Regions from separate parts of the Colwellia sp. 6M3 genome, predicted to be linked through region 3. Evidence: predicted binding sites of a transcription regulator. Region 3 holds the regulator's gene; each other region holds the start of a gene.

Region 1 (7,501 bases), on a different contig from region 3:
TGAACGAATATTACTTTCTTGTGGAAAATAGTCGATCACAATAGCAGGACGGTAAATGTAATAGTAATCTTCTTCTGCGATAAAGCTAGGATCGTATAGTAAAGATTGGACATGGCTTGAAGACAAAAGCACATTACCGTGCTTTTCATAAATGGGTAGTGAGTTCATTTTTCGATAGTCTATTTCAACACCAGCCAATCTAGAAAATGCAGTGGTTAATATTGCTAGGCTCATACAGTTACCGCTATTTTTAGCCATAGCTTCACTGGCAGTATAAGTTTGCCCATAATAGGTAAATTGAGATAATTTATTTTCTAAGAATAGCCTTACACTTTCATGTGGCAAATAACCTTGAGCAACTTTTTGTTGATGAAACTTTAAAAAGGTTTGTTGCTGACGTTCAGTAAGTGCATATAAGCTATCTTCAGAGAGTGCTAAGTTATTCAGTGAGAATAGATCACTATTTAAGCTAACCCTTGCTTGTTTTACTTTATTATCCTTAACACTCGAGCAACCTAAGGATAATACGATAGCAAAAGTTAAAAACCATTTTATATAATTCATTTTCAAATCCTTATGCACAAATATAGCGTTTGATATGATTATTCCACTCACTATACGAAAGTCATCGTAATTAATATTACAAATTAAACTACATTTTGTCGAGTGATTTTTAACCGCTGAAATATACAATGAATTAAATGTCATTTAAAAACGGTTTTATATTATATATGACAGAGTTTTAACGCCCATACCGAGCCACTCATCGAATTTTTAAGTCATGCTCTTGTACATAACACTTGTGCAACATAGAATCAGTGCAACTTCTTGGTGAGTTATCACCTTGAATTAACCTTATCAGCCCTTGGGCATAAACTAATAAAGGTCATTTAATGAAAATTCGTTATCTAGCGCCATTGGCAATTGCTATCGCTTTAGCCGGTTGCCAACAAAACATAGATACTTCTAACGTTGTTGAAGTAGAACAAGTAGACATAACTGCAAGCAATCCATTTTTTTCTGAATATGATACACCTCATGGTATTCCTCCATTTGATAAAATCAAAAAAAGTCACTACTTACCTGCTTTTTATCATGGCATTGCACAAAATAAACTAGAAGTAGATGCAATAACAAGAGTGAAATCACGCCCTACTTTTGAAAATACTATTGTAGCAATGGAAAAGTCAGGTGATTTTTTAAATAAAGTCAGTAACACTTTTTATGGCCTAATAGGCTCAATGTCAGACGATGAAATGCGCGCTATTGCAAAAGAGATATCACCAAAGCTTTCTGCTTTAGGTGATGACATTGCACTTAACGACGCACTATTCATGCGCGTAAAAGACGTTTATAACAATCAAGATAAATTCAATTTACGTACAGAACAAAAACTTTTATTAGAAAAAACCTATAAGAGCTTCGTTAGAGGTGGTGCTAACCTAAACAATGCTGACAAGCTCACACTGCGTGATTTAAATGAAAAGCTTAGTGGTTTAAGTTTAAAGTTTGGAGAGAACCTGCTTGCGGAAACTAACGGCTTTGAAATGGTCATTGACAACAAAGCTGATTTAGCTGGTTTACCTGCTGATATTATTGCGGCGGCAAGTGAAACAGCAACAGCTCGCGGACATGAAGGTAAATGGGTATTCACCACGCATCGCCCAAGTAAAAATCCATTTTTAACCTACTCAAGCAACCGTAAACTGCGTGAAACCATCTATAAAGGTTATACCATGCGTGGTAATAACGACAATGCCAATAACAACCAAGCTATTGCCAGCGAGATGGCGAGCCTTCGTTTTCAAAAAGCACAGTTGTTAGGCTATAAAACTCACGCACACTTTGTGCTTGAAAATGCCACGGCAAAAACACCAGAAAATGTTTTCGAATTATTGAATAAAGTATGGCCTGCTGCTCTTGAGCGTGCAAAAGAAGAAACGGCTGATATTCAAAAAATGATTGATGCACAAGGTGGCAACTTCAAAGTAGCTGCATGGGATTGGTGGTATTACTCTGAAAAAATTCGTAAAGAACGCTTTGATATTGACGCGTCAGAAACCAAACCTTATTTTTCACTAGAAGCGACTCTACAAGGTGTTTTCTTTACCGCAGAAAAACTTTGGGGTGTTACTTTTAAAGAGCGCGACGACTTACCTAAATATCATCCAGAAGTTCGTACATTCGAAGTGTACGACCGTGACGAAAGTTACATTGGTGTATTTATGACAGATCACTACGTTCGTGAAAGCAAACGTGGCGGTGCTTGGATGAGCAGCTTCCGTAAGCAATATCGTATGAACGGTGAAGATGTTACGCCTATTATTTATAATGTCTTAAACTATCCTCGTCCTGTTGGCGACAAACCTACGTTACTAACCTTTGATCAAGCATCAACCTTATTCCATGAATTTGGTCATGCGATTCAAGGTTTATTATCAGATGGCTATTATCGCTCACAAACGGGCACTGCATTGCCTAGAGACTATGTTGAATACCCTTCTCAAGTTATGGAAAACTGGATGACTGAGCCTGAAGTATTAGCAAACTTTGCTAAACACTATCAAACAGGTGAAGTTATTCCTCAAGCATTGGTTGAAAAAATTCAAGCTTCTGGCAAGTTCAATCAAGGTTTTGGCACCACTGAGTACTTATCAGCTGCATTACTTGATATGAGCTGGCACTCATTAGAAACAGCTGAGCTACAAGATGCTAATGCTTTTGAGCAAAAGGTATTAAAAGAAATTGGCCTGATTGAACAAATCGCGCCTAGATATAAAACAGGTTATTACTCTCACATATTTTCTGGTGGTTATTCAGCTGGATATTACGGTTATATTTGGTCAAACATCTATGATGCTGATACTTGGTTAGCCTTTAAAGAAAATGGCATATTCGATCAAAAAACTGCTGAGTTATACCGTAAACATGTATTGGAAAGTGGTGGTACTGACGATCCAACTATTATGTATCGTCGATTCAGAGGCCAAGATCCAAAAGTAGAGCCTTTACTAGAACGTCGAGGTTTAACAAGTAAATAAGATAAAATTTAACTGTTAACTAAACGAAAAAAGGGTCGCTAAATAGCGACCCTTTTTATTAACTGTTTATAACATTTATATTTATTGTAAATACATACTGCCTTCAAAAAAAGCAAATACTGTTTCAAACGCACTTTCTTGATATTGCTTTAAACCTGTATCACGAAAGTCGATATCTACTTGGCTGCGTGTTAATGCTTTTTTGATAAAAGTACCCGCTAATATTTCTACAGGTAAATCTTTTATCAATTGAATGGCTGCTTCTAATTTAAAGCCAACTGGACCACCCGAAAACTTGCCTTTTAAAGCTCGGCCTCTAATAACCACTTTATCAACTTTATAATCTTCCATCAGTTTGGCAAAAGCAAACTGAAAGTATTGTACTTGCTCTGCATCACCAGCATCAACAAGACTAATTTTTTGTACGCGCGTTTTTGGTATGTCGTACAACCCACTTTCCCGCGACATGATACAAATAATTGCATCGTTACCTTTTAATTCAACACCACATATTTTCATAAATTAACCTCGTTTCAATAATGTGCATTATTATAAAATAGTTTTGCTTTAGCTGCAGTGTTTTCATGCATTTAAAATTAAGCTTTTAGAATAAACTACTTTAGTTCGCTATATCTTTAGCCAAAGTGATGCCATTAAGTTTGGCAAACGCTGTGTAATCTGCCACGGCATTTGGATTAGCTTTATTTATTTGGCAAACACCGCGTTGATATTGATAACTAAAAACATCAAACCAAAGATCGAGTAAATCAGCATTAGTTTGCTCTCCTGCTAGAGATAAAACCTGTGCAGCGACTTCAGCTGTCGCTAATTCTGTATTATTAGCCGCCAAACGAATTTGATAACGTGAGCTAAGCTCTGTCGAGTCCTCCGGCGTTTTTGGGGTAAATGACACCACAGGTAAGTTTTGTAAATAAGGACTGCGTCGAAACATTTTTTTAGCTTCTCGCCAACTACCATCCAGCATAATAAATAACGGTCGTTTTCCTGATGTGACTGTAATTTCATTATCGAAAATTTCACGTTCTTCACCCGCATAAGCTTTTGGAAAAACGACCATAGGTTGCCACATAGGATCATTTAATAAACTAATAATATCGGGGTTTACTTGGGTTCTTGACCAAAGAAAGGCAAAGCTGTCTGGTATCAAATCTGCGATTAACTTTCCGGTATTACTCGGTTTTAATACTTCAGTATCGTACATCAACATCAAAAATCCGGCTTGTGAGCTAACCTTTGGTGCTAAAGCGCAAATACAAAAAGGCTTTGCTAAACGGCACAGTTCACAGCGAATAACGCGCTGACCTCTCGACTTATAGGTAGTTGTGCTTAAGCTTTTACGATATTGGTGGAGTTGCTGTACAGCGTGCATAAAATATATATCAGGGCTATTGAGGGCGCTACTTTAACGTGCACCTACTTTATTGGCAATAAAAAAGCGTAACCTAAACCCGGTTACGCTTTAACTGTTTTGTATCCATCTAATATTTATGCGGTATCTATGTTTAACACAATGTAAAACTAAAAATGGTTAAGTAATGATAAACAATAGTTTAGATCTCATTATGGCTTGTTTTTATACTCGCGGTAATAAAATCATAATCAGCAATTTCATTAATACTATTTCTTAATTGCTCTTCCATTTCATCAATCACAATGATCGACTGACATAGCGCTTCACCTCGTTTTTCTATGCTCTCACTTCGAGTTTCCATTTCGTTGCCAATGAGTTCACCAAAATTATCCATTTTAGTTTCAAAGGCGTCCATATCTCCACCTGAAAACAGTATTTCTTGGCCCACTGCAATCATTAAAGTCCCTAAAGAGTTTTTGATCGTACTTTCTACCGCAGATTCAATTCTTTGCTCAAAATCATCACCAAAAAAATCTTTCCCTGAAAAGCCCTCTTCATCAATATAGAAACTATTTTGGTTATTAAATTCAGCGTTAACTTCGCCACGAATACTGATTAATTGTGTAGTGAGATCAGAACTGACGTTATTGCCTTCGCCTAATAATTCGTTAAAAGCGAGATTAACGCCGTCAATGGCTAAATCTATAGCGTCTAAGGCGATGCTTTTGACTTCAGGTACAACATCACGAATATGGCTTGAATAGTCACGTAGCAATGATTTTTGATGAGATGTTAACGTAACTTCCTTACCTTTGATCAGCAATGTATCATTGTTTGCAATGGTATAAAGTGACGATTTATTTTTAGAAAATACGATTTCTGTATCACTGATATTAATGCCACCATTTAAGTCAACATTACATGCTTCACTCGAAAAAGAATTATCGTGCGCATAAGTTAAAGTACTTGCCATCATTAGTGCTGTTGCAATCAATGTTTTCATCTTAATCTTCCTTTATAATTAAACGTTTCAATAGCGGCTTGAATGAAATAAAAACCGCCAGTTAACCAGTTTATTTACAAGTCTGATGCCAAGATTAAAATACCTTTAATATCAACAAGTAAGAAAAACATATTAATTTAAAGATAAATAGATTAAACGATAACTTGGCGAGATTATTAACTTTATGGTTAATTTAACAACTAACATTTTAGGAGTAAGAGGTGGTATTTATATAACTTAATCGTTGCATTTCAAAAAGGCGTGAGCGACAGCGGGCGAATTCAAAATTAAGTTGTGTACCTTGATAAAGTTCAGCAATATCAACATCTGCAGTAACAATTAAGCGAACACCTCGGTCATAAAATTCATCGACAAGCGCGATAAAACGACGAGCCTCATCATCCAAGCCTCTTAATTGCCCCATTACTACACCACTTCGTTGATAACCATCTTCAACACCAGAAAATACAGCAGGGATTAATTCGCCACTAAATTGTGGCACATTACTGATAAGTACATTGGTAAAACGATCTGCTAGCTTGATATAGTCTCTTTGGCTTCGAGGGCTTGAACACAGCGCCATGAAATCAAACCAAATAGTATTATCACTGCTCGCCCTAAAGGCTATAGCCCTATTATTAATAAAAATATTATCATTATAACGAACGTTACCTACGACTAACGCTTTAAAATGATTTGTTAAAAAGTGACTTTCAGTGTCACCCCCTATATTAAAATCTCGATATATAAAGTTATTGATATCTGTTTTTAATAATCGATGATCATCAGGTCCGTCGATTGATATAACCTGACAGTAGTGATTAATAATATCAATTGTCGGCAAAAAACGTTCACGTTGTAAGCCATTTTTATAGAGCTGCTCTGGTGGACAGTTTGACGTTACCACTAAAGTAATACCGTTTGATAACATGGCACTAAGTAAACCCGCTAATAACATAGCATCACCAATATCATTGACAAAAAATTCATCAAAGCAGAGTACATCAACCTCAGTAGTCCAAATATTTGCAATAACTGCCAATGGATTATCTTTACCACTATGTTCGCTTAAAAGCTGATGAACACTTTCCATAAAATGATGGAAATGAATACGCCTTTTACGAGTTATGCTAAGTTGCTGATAAAATAAATCCATTAACATGGTTTTTCCGCGACCTACACGACCATGAAAGTAGATGCCTTGAATAGGTTCACACTTGGTAAATAAATTTTTTACTGTGGTAATTACTGATATTTTTTTTGGTGGGTGTGTTAATTTTTTTGAAAGGTTATCTAAAGCAACGGCTGCTTTATACTGCTCGGTATCGGGTGTAAGCTTTTTGTGTTTTATTAGTTGCTGGTATTGCTCAAGCACTGACATAGTTTTATTTATTTACAGACACAAAAAAGGGCAGACTAATGTCTCCCCTCTTTTTAACACTGTTAATATTTTAGCTAGTATAACCAGCTAAGAAATATTAATTAAAGTGCTACGATGTTCTCAGCTTGAGGACCTTTTTGACCTTGAGTAACAGTAAACTGTACTTTTTGGCCTTCAGCAAGAGTTTTAAAACCGTCGCCAGAGATTGCAGAGAAATGTGCGAAAACGTCTGGACCAGACTCTTGCTCGATGAAACCAAAGCCTTTAGACTCGTTAAACCATTTTACTGTACCAGTAGTTGTATTAGACATTTTATTATCCTATTTATTCGTAATTGATGCCTCAAAAATAAGGCGATGTTGCAGAGAGTGTTGCTATTACTTATTAAACAGGACGAGCTACTTACTAATATAACTGCGAAACTTTGTACATAAATATAGGTCTTACTTTCTAGCTGGACGTATTGTATCTAGTTTCTAGCAATAGTCAACCTGTTTAGAATAAAAGTATCAAATACTGATAAATAATATTTTAAATAGATGATTAAATCTTCTAACTACAACTTATTAGGTTTTCACGAAAACCGTATTATTAGTGTCTCGACTGCGTTTAATTAGATCGTCATTAGCCACTAAATGCTTCGACTTTGCTAAACGGTCATAAAGTAAAACATTAACGCTCGCGGCTAAGTTCATACAGCCTAT
Region 2 (7,501 bases), on a different contig from region 3:
ATGCCATTAGTGATCCTGCAATGGGCTTACTTGCTGATCGTACAACCACTAAGTGGGGTAAGTACCGCCCTTACTTGCTTTGGATGGCAATTCCTTATGCATTGCTTGGTTACCTTTTATTCTTAGGGCCTGAATTTGGTGACACCGGTAAATTAATTTTTGCTTACGTATCTTATTCATTGGTCATGTTGGCCTATACCGCGATTAATGTTCCTTATTCAGGGCTCATGGCGGTTATTCATCCTGAATCAGGCGAACGGACTAAAGCGGCACAATTTAGATTTATTTTTGCCTCAATAGGCTCGCTAGTGGTTGGGGCTTCCGCTAAGCCTTTAGTTGAGTTTTTAGGTGGTGGCGATGAGCTACTTGGTTTTCGCTTAACTATCATTTTATTTGCAGTGCTTTCCGTCGCCGTTTTTTGGTATACCTTTGCAGTTACCAGAGAAAGAGTAATGCCTAAAAAGCATGAGGCTAGTATCAAAGATGATATATCAACTTTATTAAAGAACAAGTCTTGGTTGATACTGGTTGGCACTGGGGTTTTTGTTGTTGTTGGCTTGGTTGCACGTTTTGCGTCAATTGCTTATTACACCAAATACTATATGAATGACGACGGAAGTAATGTGTTTTTGTGGATGGATCAAACCACATTTATTATTTCATGTGGTTTACTAGGGCAGCTATTTGGTGCGCTGATTACCCCTATGCTGGTCGCACGCTTTGAGAAACATAAATTAATGTTTGTTACTAATTTCTCCCATGCAATATTATTGTTTTTTGGCTTTACTATCTCCCCAGATAATGTCGCACTTACAACTATAGTTCACACCCTAGGGATTATTACCTTTGGTATTGCAATCACCTTGTTATTCACCATGTATACCGATTGTGTAGAGTACGGAGAGTGGAATACAGGTAACAATAGTGCAGGTTTAACGGTGTCAGCTTCTATGTTCTCATTGAAGTTTGGCTCTGCTGTAGGTGGTGCATTACCGGGTTTTATTCTTGCTGCATTTGGTTTTGTTGCTAATCAAACCCAAACATCTGAATCAATTGAAGGTATTCGTTACATGTTTAATATATTGCCCGCCGTATTCTTTTTGTTGGGAGCCGTGTTGATACTTTTCTATAAAATTGATCGTGCTCAATTAACACAAATTGAATGTGATTTAGCTGAGCGTCGCAGCTAAGCTAGCAAGGTTATATAATATAAAGGGCATAAGTGAAAATTTACTTATGCCCTTTATTCGTTAACAGCTTAAGTAATCAATAAGCTTGTATAGTAAAAGAACTGTATTTGAATAAACTGCCCCAGGCAAATACTGAGTTAAGACGTATAGCTATTCAAAATTGATCTACAATTCATAAACCAACAAAAGCTGCTAGTTGTTCTATCTAAAAATCATCTTAGTTATCAATAAATAATAACAATACAAAAATTAAATTTAAAAAGTGCTTGCAAAGTAATCACATTTTAAATAATAATTAACTTAATCGATTAAGTTAATTGCAGTATCAAACATAACTATTTTAATAATTAAAAACATACTATAAAAGCAACATGGGGTGACCAAATGCAACAGTTCACATATAAAAAATTACTATTGAGCACATTAACTTTAGCTATATGCTCAAGCTTAAGTGCCGCAGAAATAACCGATGAAGCCGCAGTAGAAAAAAAAGGCTTAGATTTTGAACGAATAGTTGTTACGGGTGCTGCAGGTAAAGGCTCTACAGTTATGGCATCAAGTGTCTCAGTAAGTAGCTTATCTGCTGACCAAATAGAAGTAACAACGCCGAGAAGTTCAGCCGAAGCCTTTAGATCAATCCCTGGTATTCGTTCTGAATCGTCTGGTGGTGAAGGTAACGCAAATATTGCTGTACGTGGTCTTCCTGTAGCTGCTGGTGGCGCAAAATTTCTACAATTACAAGAAGATGGATTACCCATTTTACAATTTGGTGATATAGCTTTTGGTAATGCCGATATTTTTCTTAGACTTGATAGTACAATGTCGTCAATCGAATCAATTCGTGGTGGCTCAGCCTCTACTCTCGCCACAAATGCTCCAGGCGGCATCATTAATATCATCAGTAAAACAGGTGAGTCTGATTCTGGCAGCGTAGCGACAACCATTGGTTTAGATTATGATCATACCCGTACCGATTTTGAGTTTGGCGGCGAGCTAAACGACAGCATGTATTTCCATCTTGGTGGTTTCTATCGTCAAGGTGAAGGACCAAGAGAAGCGGGTTATACCGGTAATAAAGGCGGACAAATTAAAGCCAACATTACTAAAGAATTTGATAAAGGTTACGTGAGACTTTATTACAAGCATTTGGATGATAAAACCATTGCTTACTTACCCATGCCAGCCAGTTCAAATGGCAAGTCAGTGGGTAGTTTCGACCCTTCATCTGATACGCCTCATTCGGCATATTTCACCTCAATATTGAGCACTGACGGTAATGGCAACCTTCGCCGTGCAGACATGCGTGATGGTATGAATCCAACGGTTGACTCTGTTGGTTTAGAAGCTGTATTTGACTTAGGTAATGACTGGTCGATTGAAAACAGATTTAGAACGTCAAGTACGAAAGGTAGTTTTACCTCGCCATTTCCTGAAAGCATTCAAGATAGCCAAACACTTGCTGATAGCTTAGCGGGTACAGGCGCGCAATTGACTTATGCTAATGGACCTCAACAAGGTAGTGCTTATACTGGCGCTAACTTAATGCGTATTCATACCTTTGATGTTGAAATGAGCAACTTAGATTTTATGGTTAATGACTTAAAAATCTTAAAAACTATTGGTGATACCAACATCACTTTTGGTTATTACAAGTCATTACAAAATATCGAGCAATCATGGCTTTGGAATTCTTATTTATCAGAAGTGAAAGGCGACAACGCAGCACTTGTTAATGTTGCAGCGGCTGACGGTACAAGCTTTTCTGATAGTGGTTTAATTGCTTATGGTGTTCCAGCGTGGGGCAACTGTTGTACACGTAACTACGACCTTCAATATGATGTAACAGCACCTTATATTGCCATTAACTCAGTTTTTGGTGATTTTACTATCGATGCAAGTGTTCGTCATGACAGTGGTGAAGCCACAGGTACATATGCTGGTGCAGTGCAATCTGAAATAGACATGAACAGAGACGGCGAGATATCAGTGCCTGAAATGAGCGTATCTTCAGTAAACAATAGTGCGCCTTCTATTGTTAATTATGATTGGAGTTACACATCTTACTCAATTGGTGCTAACTACATTGTAAATGACGATTTAGCTGTTTTTGGCCGACTAAGCCATGGCGGTACCGCTAATGCTGACCGTTTAGCTTTCGGTAAAATTGCAGCTGATGGCTCAGTAGCCGATGAAGATGCTGTTGATGAAGTTGACCAATTCGAAGCCGGCATTAAGTTTCGCAAAGATAAACTATCGGTATTTGCGACGGCTTTCTTTGCTGAAACACAAGAGCAAAATTTTGAAGCAACAAGCCAAAAATTCTTTGACCGTGTATATGAATCATATGGTCTTGAGTTAGAAAGTGCTTACTACATTGGTGATTTTGACATTCGCGGTAATGTTACTTGGACTGATGCAGAAATCACCAAAGACGGTGTTAACTCAGCTTCAGTGGGAAATACTCCAAGAAGACAAGCTGACTTTGTTTATTCACTTACTACTCGCTATAACTTTGAGCAAGGCTCTGCGGGTCTTAGTTTAATAGGTACTTCAGAAGCTTATGCGCAAGATGGTGGTGATCAAAGTGCAGACGATATCCTTAAATTTGATGGCTACACGCAAGTAAATGCCTTCGCTCAATATTACCTTTCAGACACGTTTAGCATTGCTTTAAATGTTAATAATCTGTTTGACACTACAGGTATAACAGAAGCTGAAGAAGGTAACATTCCTGCGAATGATATTATCAGAGCAAGAACGATTAACGGCAGAACAAGTAGTATTACGCTTAAATACGACTTTTAATTTGTCATTAACAACGAAAGACACAATGCAGTAAGAACAAGCCCATTTTATATGGGCTTTTTTTTGAGGTTTATTCACTGAATTGATATTAAAATTTTATAATATCAGTGTAAAGTCGTGATGATACTTATAGATTATATAAAGGTTTTATCTATTTAGTTTGTTAATGCCATATTAACTATACCAATACAAATAAATAAAAAAAGTCATTATCTACCAGCATAATCTTCTTGTTGTAAAAACACATCAACAGCCCTGATCCACTTTAATTAAAACAACCATGATGAGATTCCTACCTCTGCAAGTTATACAAACTTGTCTGTAAAAATTTCAATAGAATAATATAAAGTTATAAAGCTAATAATTTTAAATTATATTAATAATGTTTATTAACAGTGACTTAAGTTATTTGTTAGGTTTGGCACGAATAAAGCATTAAGTACTACGTAGTTTGAAACTAAATTAATTCAAGGGGAATACTATGTTGAACTGGGCACTTACATTTTTAGTTGTTGCGATCGTTGCTGCAATATTTGGTTTTGGTGGTATCGCAGGAACAGCAGCAGGTATTGCTAAAATTATATTCTTCATCTTCGTTGTACTATTGGTTATCTCATTAATCGCTAATGCCATCCGTGGTAAATCACCAAAAATTTAAGGAAAAAATTATGACTTTTATAAAAAAATTATCAACAACAATGATCACACTTGTAGCGGTATTAGGTTTAGCCGCATGTACTGGCGACAAAGCGGAAACAGCGGGTGAAAAAGTAGATGAAATGGCACATGACGCTGGAAATGCTATGAAAGATGCAGGTGATAAAATGGGCGATATGGCCACTGATGCAGGCAATGCCATTGAAGATGCCTGTGAAGAAGCAAAAGAAGGTGTAAACGCTAAAGATACAGACTGTTAAACATTAATTCGATAATTACACCAAAAGGCCTATATAGGCCTTTTTTATTGCCTATCTGAACATTTATTCAAGTTATGTAGGTAAATATTTCACTTGTTTATATAGTTACTGTTCTATAATGAAATTGAGAAGCTCTCGTTAGTTAATATTTTTCAGTAGGTTATAAATAAAGCATATATTGGTACGAAAAACGCTTATGTATGTGTAGTTTGTAACTTATTAATTTGAGAAATATATTATGTTAAGTTGGGTATTCACTTTTTAGTTATTGCTATTATTGCAGTAATATTCGATTTTGGTGGTATCGTTGGCGCAGCAGCGGGTATTGCTAAAATTATATTTTTTATTTTCGTTGTATTGTTGGTTACCTCATTAATTATCAATACAATTCGTGGTAAAACAAACCACCAAAAATTTAGGGAAAAACACATGACTTTTATTAAAAAATTATCAACCACACTTATTTTCTTTGTCGCAATGTTTGGCTTAACAGCTTGTAGTGAAAAAGATGCAGAAAAAGCAGGTGACAAAGTTGAAGAAGCCGTTAAAGGTGCTGGCAATATGGCTAAAGATGCTGGTGATAAACTAAATGAAATGAAAAAAGATGCCGGTAACGCACTTGATGCCGCGGGCGAAAAAGCAAGTGAAATGAAAGAAGATGCTGGTGAAGCGATTGAAGGTGCTGGCGAAAAAGTAAGTGAAATGGCAAGCGATGCGGGTCATAAGTTAGATGAAATGAAAACCAGTGTTAGCGATAAATTTGGTGGAATGAAAAAAGACGCAAGTAACGCCATTGAAGATGCTTGTGAAGAAGCTAAAGAAGGCGTAGACGCTGAAGATGACGATTGTTAATTATAGTTTGACCCGTCCTAGTATGGGTTGACAGTAATTGAATTAAAAAAGGCCTATATAGGCCTTTTTTTCGTTCAATAATAAAATAAATTTTACTCGGTTAACTGGTCGTTCCTAACCATCTTGGTCATTGCTCCTGCGTTACTTTGAAGATTGTTATTCATTTAAGAATATAGCTTCTGATATCAACAAACCCTCAATGTCAGCTAAAAGAGTGACAATTGCTGTTTTCATCGATGAAAACGACCACATCACCCCTTGTTTGGTTAAGTTTTCTAACTAGCAATCAAAGCTTAAAAAGGCTGGTTCAATGTTGAATACTTTCTGGTACTGAGTTCTTAAATCTTATTGGTTTATTTTTTACTTTTAATTATTGAAATATATGAATAAAAAATTAGTTTTAATTATTTTTTAAATTAATTTGGAATAAATATCACACGTTAGCCGTTATCTCAGTGTCATTAACATAAACAGACATTAGAGGAAGCAAACATGACTAAATTAAATAAAATTGCACAAGTATTGGTATTAAGTGGTATGAGTTGTTGGGTAAGTATCGCGCAAGCCGCTGATATTGAAATTAGCCAAAACACCCAAGTTAACCAAGAAACTAAAGTTTCTCAGCAAGTAGATAGTTCTGATAACTCAGCTCAAATGTCGACACAATCTGATACTTCAGTTGAAAGCGATACGCAAGCTAAGGCTAACAGTGAGGAAGCGAATGCTTCAGAGTCTGCGCCGAACGAAAATGAAGATCAGCCTTCGAGTAACGCTACGAATATCAGTACTGCAGGCGTTTTAGATAACAAGAGTGAGTTGAACAATAGCCTATCAAATAATGTTGGCGAAAATATCAGTGTTATCTCTGGTGCGACAGCAACGTTAGCTCAGTCACTTAATCAAGTAACAAGCATAGCATTTCCAACGTTACCCGAAAGTGAAGTACCAGAAGAGTCTGACGCAATCACATCAAACGAAGCGTTAGCAACACCTGAACTTGCTGCATTAAATCCAAATATTGATAGCGCTACTTCTTTTGTTAACCGCTCAGCAGTAGCCACTCAACTTTCAGGCAATGTCGTAAACAATACCTTAGTAAATACAGCATCAAGCTTGAGTCAGTCACTTAGCCAAACAACAAGTGCAAATTTGTTAACCTTACCAGAAAATGGCACAGCAGAAGAAACTGAAGAAGTTGTACCTAGTGAAACGATGGCAACTCCTGAAAATGTGGCCCTAAACCCTACTATTGATAACGCCAATTCATTTGCTAACACGTCGCAAGTATCTCAGCAAATATCAAGTAATGTGCAAAATATCGTATCGTTAGATGCTGCAGGTCAAACTTCGCAAGTCATTGAGCAAACGGTGAACGCTAATGTTGCCGATGCCATCACTTCAAATACTCAAACGGCAATCACTGAAAACGTTAATAGCCAGATCAACAATGTTGTTACTGAGCAAATTAACACCGAGCTAGCTGCAGCAACGGCAGCTGAAGTCACTAATAGCTTGGTAAATAACTTAGATATTGGATTATAAATTTAAAAAATGCTTTAAGCGCGCCAGCAACCCTGGCGCTTTTTTATTTGAGGTGATTGAGATGAAATATATTTTAAGTAGTTTAACGTGTGCAATAAGTATGCAACTATCGGCGGCAACGTCAGAGCCAGTAAGTGTTAAAGGTGAGGTTTCTTTAGGTATTATCAGTAACTCTGCGCTGAGTGTTGATGAGCT
Region 3 (7,501 bases):
TTTAACTATCGTTGCTATGGGCTCTTCAGCTCCTGAAATGATGATCGCTGCAACGGCCTCTTTGCAAGGAAATCCTGATACCGCCATTGGTAACGCGATAGGTTCAAATATTACCAATATTGCTTTAGTTCTTGGCTTAACTGCACTGTTTAACCCATTGACTGTCTCATCGTCCACGATCAAACGTGAAATACCTCTCATTTTAATTATTACGGCTATAGCAACATACATGCTAGCTAATAGTAACTTTAGTTTTAATGAAGGTTTAATTCTAATTATTGGCTTTGTACTCTACATTGCGACCTTACTCTTCGTGACATTAAAACGCTCAAAAGAAAACCCTATTGATGACAAAATGGTAATAGAAGCAGAACAAGAAGTACCTGATGGTGTGAGTACCAAGCACTCGGTTATATGGCTTATTGTCGGTATGATTTTACTGCCGTTAAGTGCCAGCTTCTTAGTAGACTCTTCTATTTTTATAGCGAAAGCCTTTGGTATTAGCGACCTTGTTATTGGCTTAACGGTAATCGCCATTGGTACCAGCCTACCTGAACTAGCAGCCAGTATTATGAGTATTATTAAAAAAGAAGATGATCTAGCCCTTGGTAATATTATTGGTTCAAATATATTTAATATATTAGCTGTGTTGTCGCTTGCGGGATTAATTTCTCCAGGCAATATTGATAACGCCGCTGCCGTGCGCGACGCTCCATTTATGCTAGCAACCACCTTCTTATTATTTATACTTTGTTTTAGTCGTGGTGGAAAGTTTCGCATCACGCGCGCGAAAGGGTTACTATTATTAGCCGTCTTTATTGGTTATCAAGTGTTACTTTTTAGTCAAATTAACGCTTAAAAATTGGTCTTTAGTCATGAAAAACTTTAAACAATTAGCACTGAATGTAATTCATATTGAGCAACAAGCTATTGCTGAGTTAACGCAATTTATCGACGACGACTTTGCACAGGCTTGTGAGCTAATGTTTAATTGTCGAGGTCGTGTTATCGTCATTGGCATGGGAAAATCTGGTCACATTGGTGGCAAAATTGCGGCTACTTTAGCCAGTACAGGTACACCTTCATTTTTTGTTCATCCCGGTGAAGCAAGTCATGGTGATCTTGGCATGGTCACCATTGATGATGTCGTATTAACCATTTCTAACTCAGGTGAAACGGGTGAAGTATTGGCGATTATTCCTGTTCTTAAGCGCATTGGCGCCAAAATAATTGCCATGACCGGCAAGCCCGACTCTACACTTGCTAAACTTGCCGATACCCATGTCTGTGTAAAAGTATCACAAGAAGCTTGTCCGTTAGGGCTAGCACCAACATCAAGCACAACAGCCACTTTAGTCATGGGTGATGCTTTAGCCGTTGCTTTACTTAACGCGCGTGGTTTTACCGCCGACGACTTTGCTTTATCGCATCCCGGTGGTAGCCTTGGTAAAAGATTATTATTACGCTTAGCCGACATAATGCACAAAGATGAACGACTCCCAACGGTGACACAAAGTGCTAAAATAAAAGATGCCTTAGTTGAGATGTCGTTGAAAGGCTTAGGCATGACGGCTGTGGTTGACAGTGACAACATACTTGTCGGTCTTTTTACTGATGGTGATTTACGTCGTATTTTAGATGCTGAAATTAATATTCATCAAGATAGCATCACCAGTGTAATGACAAAAAATCCACTGGTAGCTAAACAAGATATGTTAGCGGCAGAAGCATTGAAAATTATGGAAGACAAAAAAATTAATGGCTTAATTATCGTCAACGATAATAATCAGCCAATTGGCGCGATGAATATGCATGACTTATTGAAATCAGGAGTGCTATAAATTGGACAGTTTATACGGAAAAGTTTCGCCAAGTGTTTGGCAAAAAGCACAAAAAATCAAACTCTTTGTTTGTGATATTGACGGCGTTTTTTCTGATGGCCGTATTTATTTAGGTAACAATGGTGAAGAATTAAAAGCTTTTCATACCAAAGATGGATATGGCATTAAAGCGCTAGGGGCTAGTGGTGTTGATGTTGGTGTAATTACAGGCAGAAAATCCAATATCGTACAAACTCGTATGACCGCATTAAACGTAAAACATATAGTGCAAGGCGAAGAAAACAAACTGCCAGCGTTGAAAGCAATGCTCGCTTCATTAAAGTTAAAGCCAGAACAAGTGGCTTACATCGGCGATGATATGCCTGACTTCGATTGTCTAAACTATGTTGGTTTTAGCATTGCAGTAAATGATGCACATCCCGCCATTTTAAACTTGTGTGACTACATAACTTATACCCGCGGTGGTTTTGGTGCGGTACGAGAAACCTGCGATCTTATTATGCAAAGCCAACAGACTTTAGCTAATGCGTCAGGTGCAAGTATATGAATCGCATAACTATTGCGACAATAGCACTTTTTTTACTCGCCTTAACAACCTACGGCATACTCGAATGGTTTGGCGCAGAAAAACAAACCAGCAATATTCTCGAAAGTGCCAATCAGCCAGAATTTATTGCTGAAAACCTCAACAGTGATGTTTACAAATCAACAGGCCCATTATCCTATAATGTTGAAGCCCAACGAATGGAACATTATGCTCAATTAGAGGTCACACACTTTGAATACCCACGTTACACCTTGTATCCAAAAAACAATAAACCGACTTGGCAAATAACCGCCAATGAAGGCACGCTATATAATAATAATCGTGTAAAATTAAAAAATCGCGTACGTTTAATCGCCACTGATGAAGAAAGTTTAATACAGGAAGTACACGGAAAAAATCTAGAAATGGACTTAAAAACAAATATTATCAGCTCAGAGCAAACAATCTTAATATTAGGTAAAGGATTTACTATGTATGGCTCAGGATTAATTGTAGACTTAAACACAACACAGATGACATTGACTGAACATGTACAAACCATTTATAAAAAAATTAAAAAATAACCTTATTTATTTTTCTGCATTTGCATTATTAATGCCGGCAGTAAATGCTGAAAAATTCGATGTTGACCAAGAAATTAAAATTTCTTCTTCACGCCAAGCAGCTGATCTGAAAAATAAAATATTCAGTTATATTGATAATGTCATTATCTCTCAAGGTTCGCTGACAATTAATGCCGAACTCGTACAGGTGATAACTCAAGATAAAAGCAATAATAAAATTTATATTGCGAAAGGTTCTCCTGCGACATTTGAGCAAACGCTGCAAGATGGTAGCCCTATCAATTTACAAGCCAATGAAATTCGTTATGAACCTGATTTGAATACGGTTGTTATTTCAGGTAATGCTTTGTTACGCCAAGAAGGTAGTGAAGTAAGTGGCAGTAAAATCACCTATAACTTCGAGACTGAATATGTCAATGCCGAAAGCTTAGAAAATGCTAAGGTTGAAACAGTATTGCAGCCAAAAAATAAAACTGAACCGCCAAAAAAATCTAAGGACAAGCAAGAGTAAATGTCTACTTCAACATTATCAGCCATTGGCCTTGCAAAAGCCTACAAAGGCAGAAAAGTCGTTAAAAACGTTAGTATGAAGGTTTCTGCTGGACAAATTGTTGGCTTATTAGGACCAAATGGCGCGGGTAAAACCACTTCGTTTTACATGATCGTTGGCTTAGTTAATAACGACAGTGGCTCAATTATTTTAAATGACGAAGATTTAACCTTATTGCCCATGCATGAACGTGCCCGCAAAGGTATTGGTTATCTACCTCAAGAAGCTTCAATTTTTCGCAAACTAACGGTTTATGACAACATAATGGCGATTTTACAAACCCGTAAAACGCTAACCGACGTTGAAAGAGAAGAAAAACTTGAGCATTTATTAGAAGAATTTAACATTGGTCATATCAAAGACAACCTCGGCATGAGCCTGTCTGGTGGTGAACGTCGACGAGTTGAAATAGCGCGAGCTTTAGCTGCAGATCCTAAATTTATTCTCCTTGATGAACCTTTTGCTGGTGTTGATCCAATTTCGGTAGGTGATATAAAAAAAATTATCCTACACTTAAAAGAACGTGGCATAGGTATCTTAATTACCGACCATAATGTACGTGAAACCCTCGATGTCTGTGAGCACGCCTATATTGTTAGTCACGGCGAGCTTATTGCCGAAGGTAACTCTACTGAAATACTTGCAAATCAACACGTAAGAGATGTATACCTTGGTGAACAATTCACGCTATAGTGAATAACAGACTTACTCGGTAACATACTAATGTACTTGAACAGGGAAAAGAAAACGTAAATGCGTCCTACTCTGCAACTCCGTATCGGACAACAATTAACGATGACCCCGCAATTGCAGCAGGCTATCAAGCTGTTGCAATTATCGACCTTGGATTTACAACAAGAAATTCAAGAAGCTCTTGAAAGTAACCCTTTACTTGAAGTTGATGAATCTCCCGACAACAATTCAGAAAACACCCCTGACAATTTAGAAGAAGCATACTCCGCTGGTATTGGCGATAGCGTAGAAATATCCTCAGATGGCAGCGAAGATTCTGCACCGACTATTGATGAAATAAGTTCATCAGAAGGCTTAGCAAAAACTGACATACCCGAAGAATTAAATAGTGATACAACGTGGGATGACAACTTTAGTGCCAGTGCGAGCAGTGGCGGTGTTGGTCATGCATCAGAAGATTATACCTATCAGGGTGAAACAAAAGACTCCTTACAAGACCATCTTATTTGGCAAATGGAACTAACACCATTTAGCGATACCGATAGAACAATTGCTATCGCTATTATTGAAGCTATAGATGATGCCGGCTACCTAACAGTTTCTGCAGACGAGATATTAGAAAGCGTAGGCATTGATGGTGTTGAACTTGATGAAATTGAAGTAGTGCTTAAACGGATTAACGTTTTTGATCCGGTGGGCGTAGCGGCTCGTTCAATTCCAGAGTGTTTACTTATTCAGCTCAACCAATTTTCAAAAGATACGCCTTGGCTCGCTGAAAGTAAGTTAGCGGTAACTGAGCATATCGAATTATTGGGTAATCGCGATTATCGCCAATTGATGCGAAAGTTACGCATTAAAGAAGACCAATTACGTGAAGTTATTCGCTTAATACAATCATTAGACCCTCGCCCGGGCGATAGTGTTATCAAGAGTGAAGAACAGTATGTTATTCCTGACGTGTCGGTTGAAAAGAAAAATGGTCGCTGGACTGTAGAGCTAAACCCAGACACAGCACCTAAGTTATCAGTAAATCAACAATATGCTGCCATGTCTCGCTCGATGAAATCATCAGCAGACAGTCAATTTATTCGCTCGAACTTGCAAGAAGCTAAATGGTTTATCAAAAGCCTTGAAAGCAGGAACGATACCTTGTTAAAAGTGTCCAATTGTATTGTACAGCGCCAGCAGGGTTTCTTTGAACATGGCCCTGAAGCTATGCGACCTATGGTTTTAAATGATATTGCCGAAGCGGTAGATATGCACGAATCGACTATTTCTCGTGTTACTACACAAAAGTATATGCATACACCCAGAGGCATTTTTGAGCTTAAATACTTCTTCTCTAGCCATGTAAGTACTGAAAATGGTGGTGAATGCTCATCAACCGCTATTCGTGAGTTAATTAAAAAACTTGTTGCCGCCGAAATACCCGCAAAGCCATTAAGCGACAGTAAAATCGCCGATATCTTGGCCGAACAAGGCATTAAAGTAGCAAGACGCACTATTGCCAAGTATCGAGAGTCACTCTCTATACCGCCGTCAAATCAACGTAAAAGCCTATTGTAGGCAGTCTTAATCACCAAAAAAGAGGAATGAAGCTTATGCAAATTAATCTTACTGGACACCATGTCGATGTTACCGACTCATTACGTGATTATGTTAATGCTAAATTTGAAAAAATAGAGCGCCACTTTGAACACATTAATAATGTACATGTGGTACTAACGGTTGAAAAATTGAACCAGATCGCTGAATCTACTGTGCATTTAACGGGCTCTGAGGTTCACGCTAAGGCTGAACATAACGATATGTACGCATCAATTGATGCATTAATTGATAAATTAGATCGCCAAATTTTGAAATACAAAGGCAAAATCAACAAGCATTAGCGCCAAGTCGCTTTAGGTTTTATAAGTTTATGAAGTTGCAAGATATCCTAACCCCGGAATGCACTATTTGTGCAGCACCGGGTTCCAGTAAAAAACGTATTCTAGAATACTTAAGTAGTCTGGCCGCTGAAAAATTGGTTGAACACGATACTTTTCAGCTACTAGAAAGCCTAGTTAAGCGCGAAAGAATGGGTTCTACCGGCATAGGAAATGGCATAGCGATACCGCATGGACGTTTAGATAATTCTACCCAACCCATTGCGGTGGTTATTACCACAGAAGAGCCGATAGATTTTGATGCGATAGATAATCGTCCTGTGGACATTTTTATTGCTTTATTTGTGCCCGAAAATGAATGCCAAAATCACCTGTGTACATTACAAAGTATCGCAAAAATTTTTCGTGAAAAACAATTTTGCAAACAAGTGCGTAAATGCCAAAGTAACCAAGAGCTGTTTCAGCTAATCCAACAGGCGAGTTAAGTCCCCATGAAGTTAATTATAGTCAGTGGTCGTTCAGGATCAGGTAAAAGTGTTGCATTACGCGTATTAGAAGATCTGGGCTACTATTGTGTAGATAACATACCGGTTAATTTGTTACCCGCTTTAATTCATACCGTCATTAATGATTATGAAAATGTTGCCGTCAGCCTAGATGTTCGAAACCTACCTGCTGATCCTAACGATGTACCCGAAATTATAGAATACTTACCTAATGCAGTAGAGTTAAGTTTACTTTATTTAGATGCCGACGATAGTGACCTTATCCGTCGTTTCAGCGAGACACGACGCTTACATCCGCTAATTAGACAAAATATAGCCTTAGACCAAGCCATAGCCTTAGAAAAAAAGCTTCTTGAACCTATCGCAAGTCGCGCACATTTATATATCAACACTAGCCAACTATCACCACATCAGCTGGCCGACTTAGTTAGAGAGCGTATACTAGGTAAAAAATCGGGTTCTATGGTGGTTGTTTTTGAATCTTTTGGCTTTAAACATGGCGTACCACAAGATGCAGACTATGTATTTGATGCGCGATTTTTACCTAACCCATTTTGGGATAAAGAACTTAAGGGCTTCACCGGATTAGATAAACCTGTGCAAGATTTCCTTGCTAGCCAACCTATTGTGACAAAGTTTATTTGGCAAATAAATAGCTTCATGATGACCTGGTTACCGCATCTAGAACGAAATAATCGCAGTTATATTACTATAGCGGTTGGTTGTACCGGCGGTATGCATCGCTCTGTATATATCACCGAATTACTCGCAAATAATATGCGTAAAGAACGTAAAGACGTGCAGTCTCGTCATCGCGATTTACCTGTTGCCACAACGTAACTTGCTATGAGCACACAAGCCAGCCGTTATGTTCTCATCATCAACAAGCTTGGGCTTCATGCCCGAGCGGCTTCT
Region 4 (7,501 bases), on a different contig from region 3:
AAATGGCTAAACATGAAGGCTATGAAATTACCGTATTATCCGCTGAAGACCGTTTAGCTTACGACCGTGTTCACTTATCAGAGTATTTTTCTGGCAAAACGGCTGAAGATTTAGCCATGACTTCGCCAGCATATTACAACGACATTGGCGTTAAGTTTTTTACCAACGCAAAAGTAACTCACATTGATAAAGCTGCGAAAGAAGTAACCACAGAAACGGGTGAAACTTACGCATATGATAAGCTTGTTATGGCTACAGGTTCGTATCCATTTGTTCCCCCTATTCCTGGTAAAGAACGTGACCATTGTTTAGTTTATCGCACCATTCAAGATTTAGACGATATTCAAGCCTCAGCCAAAGCTGGTAAAGTAGGTGTTGTTGTTGGCGGTGGTTTATTAGGGCTAGAAGCTGCTAACGCACTAAAAGAATTGGGTTTACAAACTCATGTGGTTGAATTTGCTCCACAACTTATGGGTGTACAATTAGACACCGACGGTGGCGCATTATTACGCTCAATGATTGAAGGTATTGGCGTTCAAGTACACACTCAAAAAGCTACTAGCGAGATTGTCGACGGCGAAGAGTGTGTTCACCGAATGAATTTTGCTGATGGCACGCACTTAGAAACTGACGTTATTTTATTTTCTGCGGGTATTCGCCCTTACGACAACCTAGCACGTGAATTTGATTTATCTGTTGGCGAACGTGGCGGTATTGTTGTAGATAATAACTGTAAAACTTCTGATGAAAGCATTTACGCCATTGGCGAATGTGCGCTTTGGAATAACTTTATTTTCGGTTTAGTTGCCCCAGGCTACACCATGGCAAAAGTTGCTGCCGATAATATTATTGGCGGTGAGCAACAATTTACAGGTGCTGATATGAGCACCAAGTTAAAATTAATGGGCATGGATGTAGGTTCAATTGGTGATGCACATGCAAGAACCGAAGGCTGTAAAAGCTATGTATATTCTAATCAGCCGGATCAAATTTATAAAAAAATTGTCGTAAGCCCAGATGGTAAAGAATTAATCGGCGCCGTTTTAGTCGGTGATACCAGCGAGTATGATTCATTACTTCAATATGCTTTAAATGGTATTGAATTACCTGAAAACCCTGACGGATTAATCTTACCAAGTTCAGGTGAAAAACCAACATTAGGCGTTGATGCCTTACCCGATACCGCCACTATATGTTCATGTTTAAACGTGACAAAAGGCGACATTATTGCGGCGATTGATTGTGGCGCAGTAGATGTTGGTCAAGTTAAATCATCAACTCAAGCCGCTACCGGCTGTGGTGGTTGTGCTGCTTTACTGAAAAAGGTTACCGATCACGAACTAGAAAAACGTGGTGTTGAAATCAGCACAGATCTTTGTGAACATTTTGCCTACAGTCGTGTTGAACTATTTCACATTGTGCAAGCAGAACAAATTAAAAACTTTGATGTGTTAGTAGAAAAGCACGGTTCAGGTTTGGGTTGTGAAATATGTAAACCGGCTGCCGCATCTATTCTTGCGTCGGTATGGAACGACTATATTTTAAAACCAGACCATGTTTCGCTGCAAGACACCAACGATATCTTCCTAGGTAATATGCAAAAAGATGGTACTTACTCTGTTGTACCTCGCATGCCTGGTGGTGAAGTTACACCGGACAAGTTAATTGTTATTGGTGAAGTAGCCAAAGAATATAACTTATATACCAAAGTAACTGGTGGCCAACGTATCGATTTATTTGGGGCACGTGTCGACCAGTTACCTGCTATATGGAAACGTTTGATTGATGCTGGCATGGAAACAGGTCACGCCTATGGTAAATCGTTACGTACGGTTAAATCTTGTGTTGGTAGCACTTGGTGCAGATACGGACAGCAGGACAGCATGGCGATGGCGATTCGATTAGAAGATCGTTACAAAGGCTTGCGTTCACCACACAAAATTAAGTTTGCCGTTTCGGGTTGTACACGTGAATGTGCAGAAGCGCAAAGTAAAGATATAGGCATAATCGCGACAGAAAATGGCTGGAACTTATATGTCAGTGGTAATGGTGGTATGAAACCGCGCCATGGTGATTTATTTGCCACCGATTTAGATGATGAAACACTTATTAAATACATTGACCGCTACTTAATGTTCTATGTACGTACAGCAGATCGATTAACCCGTACTTCAGTGTGGCTAGACAACCTAGAAGGTGGTTTACCTTATATGGAAAAAATCGTTAAAGATGACCATTTAGGTATTAATGATGAATTAGAAAAGCAAATGCAAAATGTTGTAGACACCTATCAATGTGAGTGGAAAACCACCATTGAAAGTGAAGAACAATTAAAACGCTTCCGCCAGTTTGTTAACTCAGATGCTATCGATGGCAATATTGAATTTGTTACTGAACGTGAACAAATTCGTCCTGCTAAGGATGAAGAGAAAAAATATGGCGTTAAAATCCAAGCAGTTGACTTAACGCCAGCATAAAAAGTTTACGAACCAGAAAGGAAAATATTATGACAACACAAAGCACTTGGCAAACCATCTGCCCAACAAGCGATTTAGTGAAAAATTCAGGCGTATGTGCATTATTAGCAAACCAAGAGCAAGTCGCTTTATTTCAGGTTGGAAATGACAAAGTATTTGCCGTTTCTAACTTTGACCCTTTTGGTAAAGCGAACGTTTTATATCGCGGCTTAATTGGCGAAACTAAAGGCGATATTTACGTGGCTTCACCGTTATTAAAACAACGTTTTGTTTTACATTCTGGTGCTTGTTTAGATGACGATGCCTTTGCTATTCAGACTTACGAAACACGTATATCTGATGGAAATTTAGAAATATTCGGTTAAATATATAACAGATATATTGTTTTAAAAATCCCAATTTAGTTAACTAAGTTGGGATTTTAATTTTTAGTATTTATCATTAAATTTACTGGCATTAATTCTGCCTTATTTTTAAAAGTAGATTAAATTATTCATTTTGATTGGAATAAATTGAAAAATAACACGTTATCTTTACCTAAAAAAAATACGCTAATTCAAGATGCTCCTTCAGGGTTAAAAGTATTGCTTGCAGAAATTAACCATGTAAAAGCAAAAGCATTAATGAGTGTACTGACTAATGGACAATATGACATCTATCATATTGCTCATTCTGGCGTACCTTTGCTAAGAGATGTTAAACAGCTTAACCCTGATGTCATTATTATAGATATAGAATCGCCTAATAGAGATATGCTTGAAAATCTCAATCAAATATCCCAATTCGCACCTAAACCTATCGTGGTTTTTTCAGAACAACAAAATACCAATACAACGATTAATCAAATGGTTAATTCGGGAGTTAGTGCTTATGTTGTTGGAGAAGTTGACCAAGTCAGAGTGAAGTCGATCATTGATGTTGCCATTGCAAGATTTGACCTTTTTCAAGGACTAAAACAAGAGCTAGCTGACACTAAACAAAAACTGTCCAGCCAGAAAAATATCGATAAAGCTAAACGCTGGTTAATGGAAACAAAACAACTGTCTGAAATAGATGCATATCACTTCATTCGTAAAATAGCGATGGATAACAGCCAGAAAATGGATGATGTAGCCAAAAACATCCTCTCTGTCGCCAGCATTTTTTAGATTATTAAAAGCGCTTTAAAGTATTGTAGAGACTATAAATCATGTTTAGTGTTGAAAAGAAAAATATTACCCTAGGCTTTATGCCATTAACAGATAGTGCCCCCGTAGTCATGGCCCATGAAATGGGAATTTTTGAAAAATGGGGCCTTAACGTTAACCTTACCAAACAAAATTCTTGGGCCACATTAAGAGATAAATTGCATAGCGGAGTTATTGACGCCGCCCAAATGTTAGCTCCTATGCCCATTGCCAGTAACTTAGGCTTACACGGACAAAAATCAACCGTAATTTCCCCAATGATATTGAGTCGTAACGGTAATGGCATCACCTTATCGACTAAACTCTATCAAAAAATATTATCACAACATGATACGAATGCGCTCAGTATGCCGTTTTCGGCTAACATACTTAAGCATGAAATAGATGAACGAAAAAAAGGGGGTAATAAATTAACCTTCGCTGTCGTTTTTCCATACAGCTGTCACTATTATCAACTTATTGAATGGCTGAAAAATAGTGACATTAGCCCATCAGATATTAATTTATTAATTGTACCTCCTTCAGACATGGTGCCTTCTATGCATTCAGGCGATCTTGATGGCTTTTGTGTGGGTAGTCCTTGGAATGCTAAAGCGGTTAGAGAAGGTGTTGGCATCACAGGTGTTACTTCTTCTGACTTATGGGAAGATTCGCCTGAGAAGGTACTTGGGTTAATGTCTGATTGGCAAGTCAAGCATCCAAAAACAACATTTGCCTTAGTATCTGCTTTATATGAAGCATGCCAATGGCTTGAAAATATTCCCAATCGCTTTGAAGCGGCAAGGTTATTGAGTCGTGCAAAGTATTTAGACACACATATCGACGTCATTGCGCCTTCATTAATGGGTAGTTGTCTAACCCTTAACAATACATCACCACGTAAAGTAGAAAGCTATCAACAATTTTCGACCTTAGGTGATCCCACATTTAATAGACCAGCACATTATTTCGGTGAAAACATTGCCAAATTGATGCAAGCGTGTGGACACATAAACACACAACAAACTTCGGCTCTAGACATTGCCTCAATCTACAGAGAAGATATTTATCAAGCTGTAATATACAAGGGTAAGTAGAGTCTTCACTAAAGTGGATCATCTGCATTCAGCTCTAAATATACACCAAAACAGTGCAAGTACTTCCCAGTTTTGGAACAAGTCGAGCAAAGCATTTAATAAAAAAACACATATAACAAAGTAAGCAACTGATTTTAAATGAAATTAATAGATGGCATTAATTGTGCTTTATAGTAAATAGCGTTTTCAGGTTAATTCAATCAACAGCGGTTGTTTTAACCATAAAGTGAAAACTGACTAAAAACTTATTTCGTTAAAACTAATCGCACTGCAACGACGTAGTCATGGTTAGTTTGGCATTGAAGCCCACAGTACTCGGATTGTATCCGAAGTACTGTGGGCTTTTTTATTTGGAGAAAGGTATTTTGAAAACAACTTTAAAAAAAGAATATAACAAATTATGCCGTACTGTTATTGCAGGACTCTGTATTTCTGGCTCCCTACTCACTTCTTCGTTGCAAGCAGCAGAGCTAGGCTACCCAGAAAAAGAAGAACTTAAATTTGGTTTTATTAAATTAACCGATATGGCCCCTATCGCTATTGCGTACGAGAAGGGTTTTTTTGAAGATGAAGGCTTATACGTCACGATTGAATCACAAGCGAACTGGAAAGTATTGCTTGATGGCGTTATAGATGGTCGATTAGATGGTGCTCACATGCTTGCTGGCCAACCAATTGCAGCAACGATTGGTTACGGAACTAAAGCTGAAATTATCACACCTTTTTCAATGGACTTAAATGGCAATGCGATTACTGTTTCTAATGAAATTTGGAAGCAAATGAAGGTCAACATTCCTAAGCAAGCCGATGGAAGACCAGTTCACCCGATTAAAGCTGATGCCTTAAAACCGGTTGTAGAAAAGTATATTGATGAAGGTAAACCTTTCAACATGGGCATGGTATTTCCCGTGTCAACACATAACTATGAGTTACGCTATTGGTTAGCGGCTGGTGATATTCACCCAGGATTCTACGCCCCGCATAAAGGTGATACATCAGGAAAAATTGACGCGCAAGTGCTGTTGTCAGTAACGCCTCCACCACAAATGCCAGCCACAATGGAAGCCGGCACTATTTATGGATATTGTGTAGGTGAACCTTGGAACCAGCAAGCCGTTTTTAAAGGTATTGGTGTACCGGTTGTTACCGATTATGAAATTTGGAAAAACAATCCCGAAAAAGTATTTGGTATAACTAAAGTTTTTGCTGAGAAATACCCAAATACCACTATTCGTTTAACACGTGCATTGATACGTGCAGCTAAGTGGTTAGACGACAACAATAATGCTAACCGTCCAGAAGCGGTGAAAATTTTATCTCAATCGAACTATGTTGGAGCCGATTACGACGTTATCGCAAACAGCATGACAGGGACTTTCGAGTATGAAAAAGGCGATGTACGTTCAGTCCCTGACTTCAACGTGTTTTTTCGTTACAACGCCACCTACCCTTTCTACTCTGATGCCATTTGGTATTTAACACAAATGCGTCGTTGGGGACAAATAAGCGATGACAAACCTGACAGTTGGTACAAAGATATTGCCGCAAAAGTTTACCGACCTGATATATACATGGCTGCAGCGCAATCATTAGTTGATGACAAAATATTATCTAAAAGCGACTTTTCAGACTTAGTCGGAGAGGATGGTTTCCGTGCTCCTCAAAAACACTTTATTGACAATATTGTTTATGACGGGACACAGCCAAACGCCTATATCAACAAGTTTAAAATTGGCTTAAAAGCTGGTGACAAACTTTAGAACCTTGTCGTATTTCAGACCGAACGTTAGTAAGTAGTAATGTGCTACCCATAAATAGGTAGCGCATAAAGGAGAATAAAATGACTGCTGTAATTAGTAAAAAAGCACTAGGTATTGCGCCAATGAGTAATAACAAAATGATCCTGTCCTTTATTTCAGAAAAGACACAAGCGTTAATATTACCTTTGCTCGGTATCTTCTGCTTTATGCTGCTATGGTCGTTTACGGCTAGTAACATTGATACTTCACTCGGTAAATTCCCTGGACCCAGTGCTGTGGCTACTCAAGTGGTCAATTTAATTGATGAGCATAATGCTGAACGCGACAAAGAAGACGCTTTTTATATTCGCCAAGACGAACGAAATAAAGTGCGCATGGAAAAAGATCCCAACTATCAACCCAAAGTACGAACTTATACCGGTAAAGAAACATTTTTAGACCAAATATTTACCAGTTTAGTTACCGTAATAAGTGGATTTTTAGTGGCTGCTATTATTGCTATTCCGTTGGGTATTGCCATTGGTTTAAGTAAAACGCTCAACACGGCTATAAATCCCATAATACAGATATTTAAACCTGTATCACCCTTGGCATGGTTACCCATAGTAACCATGGTGGTCAGTGCGCTTTATGTATCTCCTGACCCTATGTTTGCTAAATCATTTATCACCTCTTTAATTACAGTAACCCTATGTAGTCTTTGGCCCATGGTTATCAACACCTCTTTTGGTGTGGCTTCAATGAACCAAGACTGGGTGAATGTCTCTAAAGTGTTAAGCCTGCCTAAACACGTACATATTCAAAAGATTGTTCTACCGGCTTCCATTCCTGCCATTTTTACGGGTATGAGAATGTCATTAGGCATTGCTTGGATGGTACTGATTGCGGCTGAAATGCTGGCACAAAATCCAGGGCTAGGAAAGTTCGTTTGGGATGAGTTTCAAAACGGCAGCTCGCAATCGCTGAGTCGCATTATGACCGCAGTATTAACGATTGGCCTT

The links. Region 3 encodes sigma-54, which starts transcription at its own class of promoters, with help from an activator protein. Its sites were predicted from a motif close to GTTGGCACGNNNNTNGNNT; they were not measured.
Region 1: a site for sigma-54 is predicted at 5,491-5,509, ahead of H4J50_RS14200 (DUF2884 family protein). Genes of this name have one in related genera too.
Region 2: a site for sigma-54 is predicted at 4,413-4,431, ahead of H4J50_RS11170 (DUF1328 domain-containing protein). Genes of this name have one in related genera too.
Region 4: a site for sigma-54 is predicted at 4,891-4,909, ahead of H4J50_RS12000 (CmpA/NrtA family ABC transporter substrate-binding protein). Genes of this name have one in related genera too.

The regions. Positions count from the first base shown of each region.
Region 1 covers NZ_JACGWF010000072.1:9,332-16,832, forward strand. The annotation lists gene H4J50_RS14180 (lipopolysaccharide assembly protein LapB) at 1-564, opposite strand, end outside; gene H4J50_RS14185 (M3 family metallopeptidase) at 894-3,041, shown strand; gene H4J50_RS14190 (DUF3010 family protein) at 3,123-3,560, opposite strand; gene H4J50_RS14195 (tRNA-uridine aminocarboxypropyltransferase) at 3,661-4,431, opposite strand; gene H4J50_RS14200 (DUF2884 family protein) at 4,613-5,416, opposite strand; gene zapE (cell division protein ZapE) at 5,625-6,797, opposite strand; gene H4J50_RS14210 (cold-shock protein) at 6,899-7,108, opposite strand; gene H4J50_RS14215 (RNA methyltransferase) at 7,364-7,501, opposite strand, start outside.
Region 2 covers NZ_JACGWF010000045.1:11,880-19,380, reverse strand. The annotation lists gene H4J50_RS11180 (MFS transporter) at 1-1,190, shown strand, start outside; gene H4J50_RS11175 (TonB-dependent receptor domain-containing protein) at 1,575-3,995, shown strand; gene H4J50_RS11170 (DUF1328 domain-containing protein) at 4,477-4,653, shown strand; gene H4J50_RS11165 (hypothetical protein) at 4,664-4,912, shown strand; partial or broken gene H4J50_RS19660 (DUF1328 domain-containing protein) at 5,151-5,323, shown strand; gene H4J50_RS11155 (hypothetical protein) at 6,257-7,306, shown strand; gene H4J50_RS11150 (surface lipoprotein assembly modifier) at 7,368-7,501, shown strand, end outside.
Region 3 covers NZ_JACGWF010000003.1:34,173-41,673, forward strand. The annotation lists gene H4J50_RS01245 (calcium/sodium antiporter) at 1-859, shown strand, start outside; gene H4J50_RS01250 (KpsF/GutQ family sugar-phosphate isomerase) at 876-1,841, shown strand; gene kdsC (3-deoxy-manno-octulosonate-8-phosphatase KdsC) at 1,843-2,388, shown strand; gene lptC (LPS export ABC transporter periplasmic protein LptC) at 2,385-2,951, shown strand; gene lptA (lipopolysaccharide transport periplasmic protein LptA) at 2,983-3,462, shown strand; gene lptB (LPS export ABC transporter ATP-binding protein) at 3,463-4,194, shown strand; gene H4J50_RS01275 (RNA polymerase factor sigma-54) at 4,255-5,760, shown strand; gene hpf (ribosome hibernation promoting factor) at 5,796-6,083, shown strand; gene ptsN (PTS IIA-like nitrogen regulatory protein PtsN) at 6,113-6,565, shown strand; gene rapZ (RNase adapter RapZ) at 6,572-7,426, shown strand; gene H4J50_RS01295 (HPr family phosphocarrier protein) at 7,433-7,501, shown strand, end outside.
Region 4 covers NZ_JACGWF010000052.1:4,660-12,160, reverse strand. The annotation lists gene nirB (nitrite reductase large subunit NirB) at 1-2,477, shown strand, start outside; gene nirD (nitrite reductase small subunit NirD) at 2,507-2,842, shown strand; gene H4J50_RS12010 (ANTAR domain-containing response regulator) at 2,990-3,625, shown strand; gene H4J50_RS12005 (CmpA/NrtA family ABC transporter substrate-binding protein) at 3,667-4,740, shown strand; gene H4J50_RS12000 (CmpA/NrtA family ABC transporter substrate-binding protein) at 5,154-6,500, shown strand; gene H4J50_RS11995 (ABC transporter permease) at 6,623-7,501, shown strand, end outside.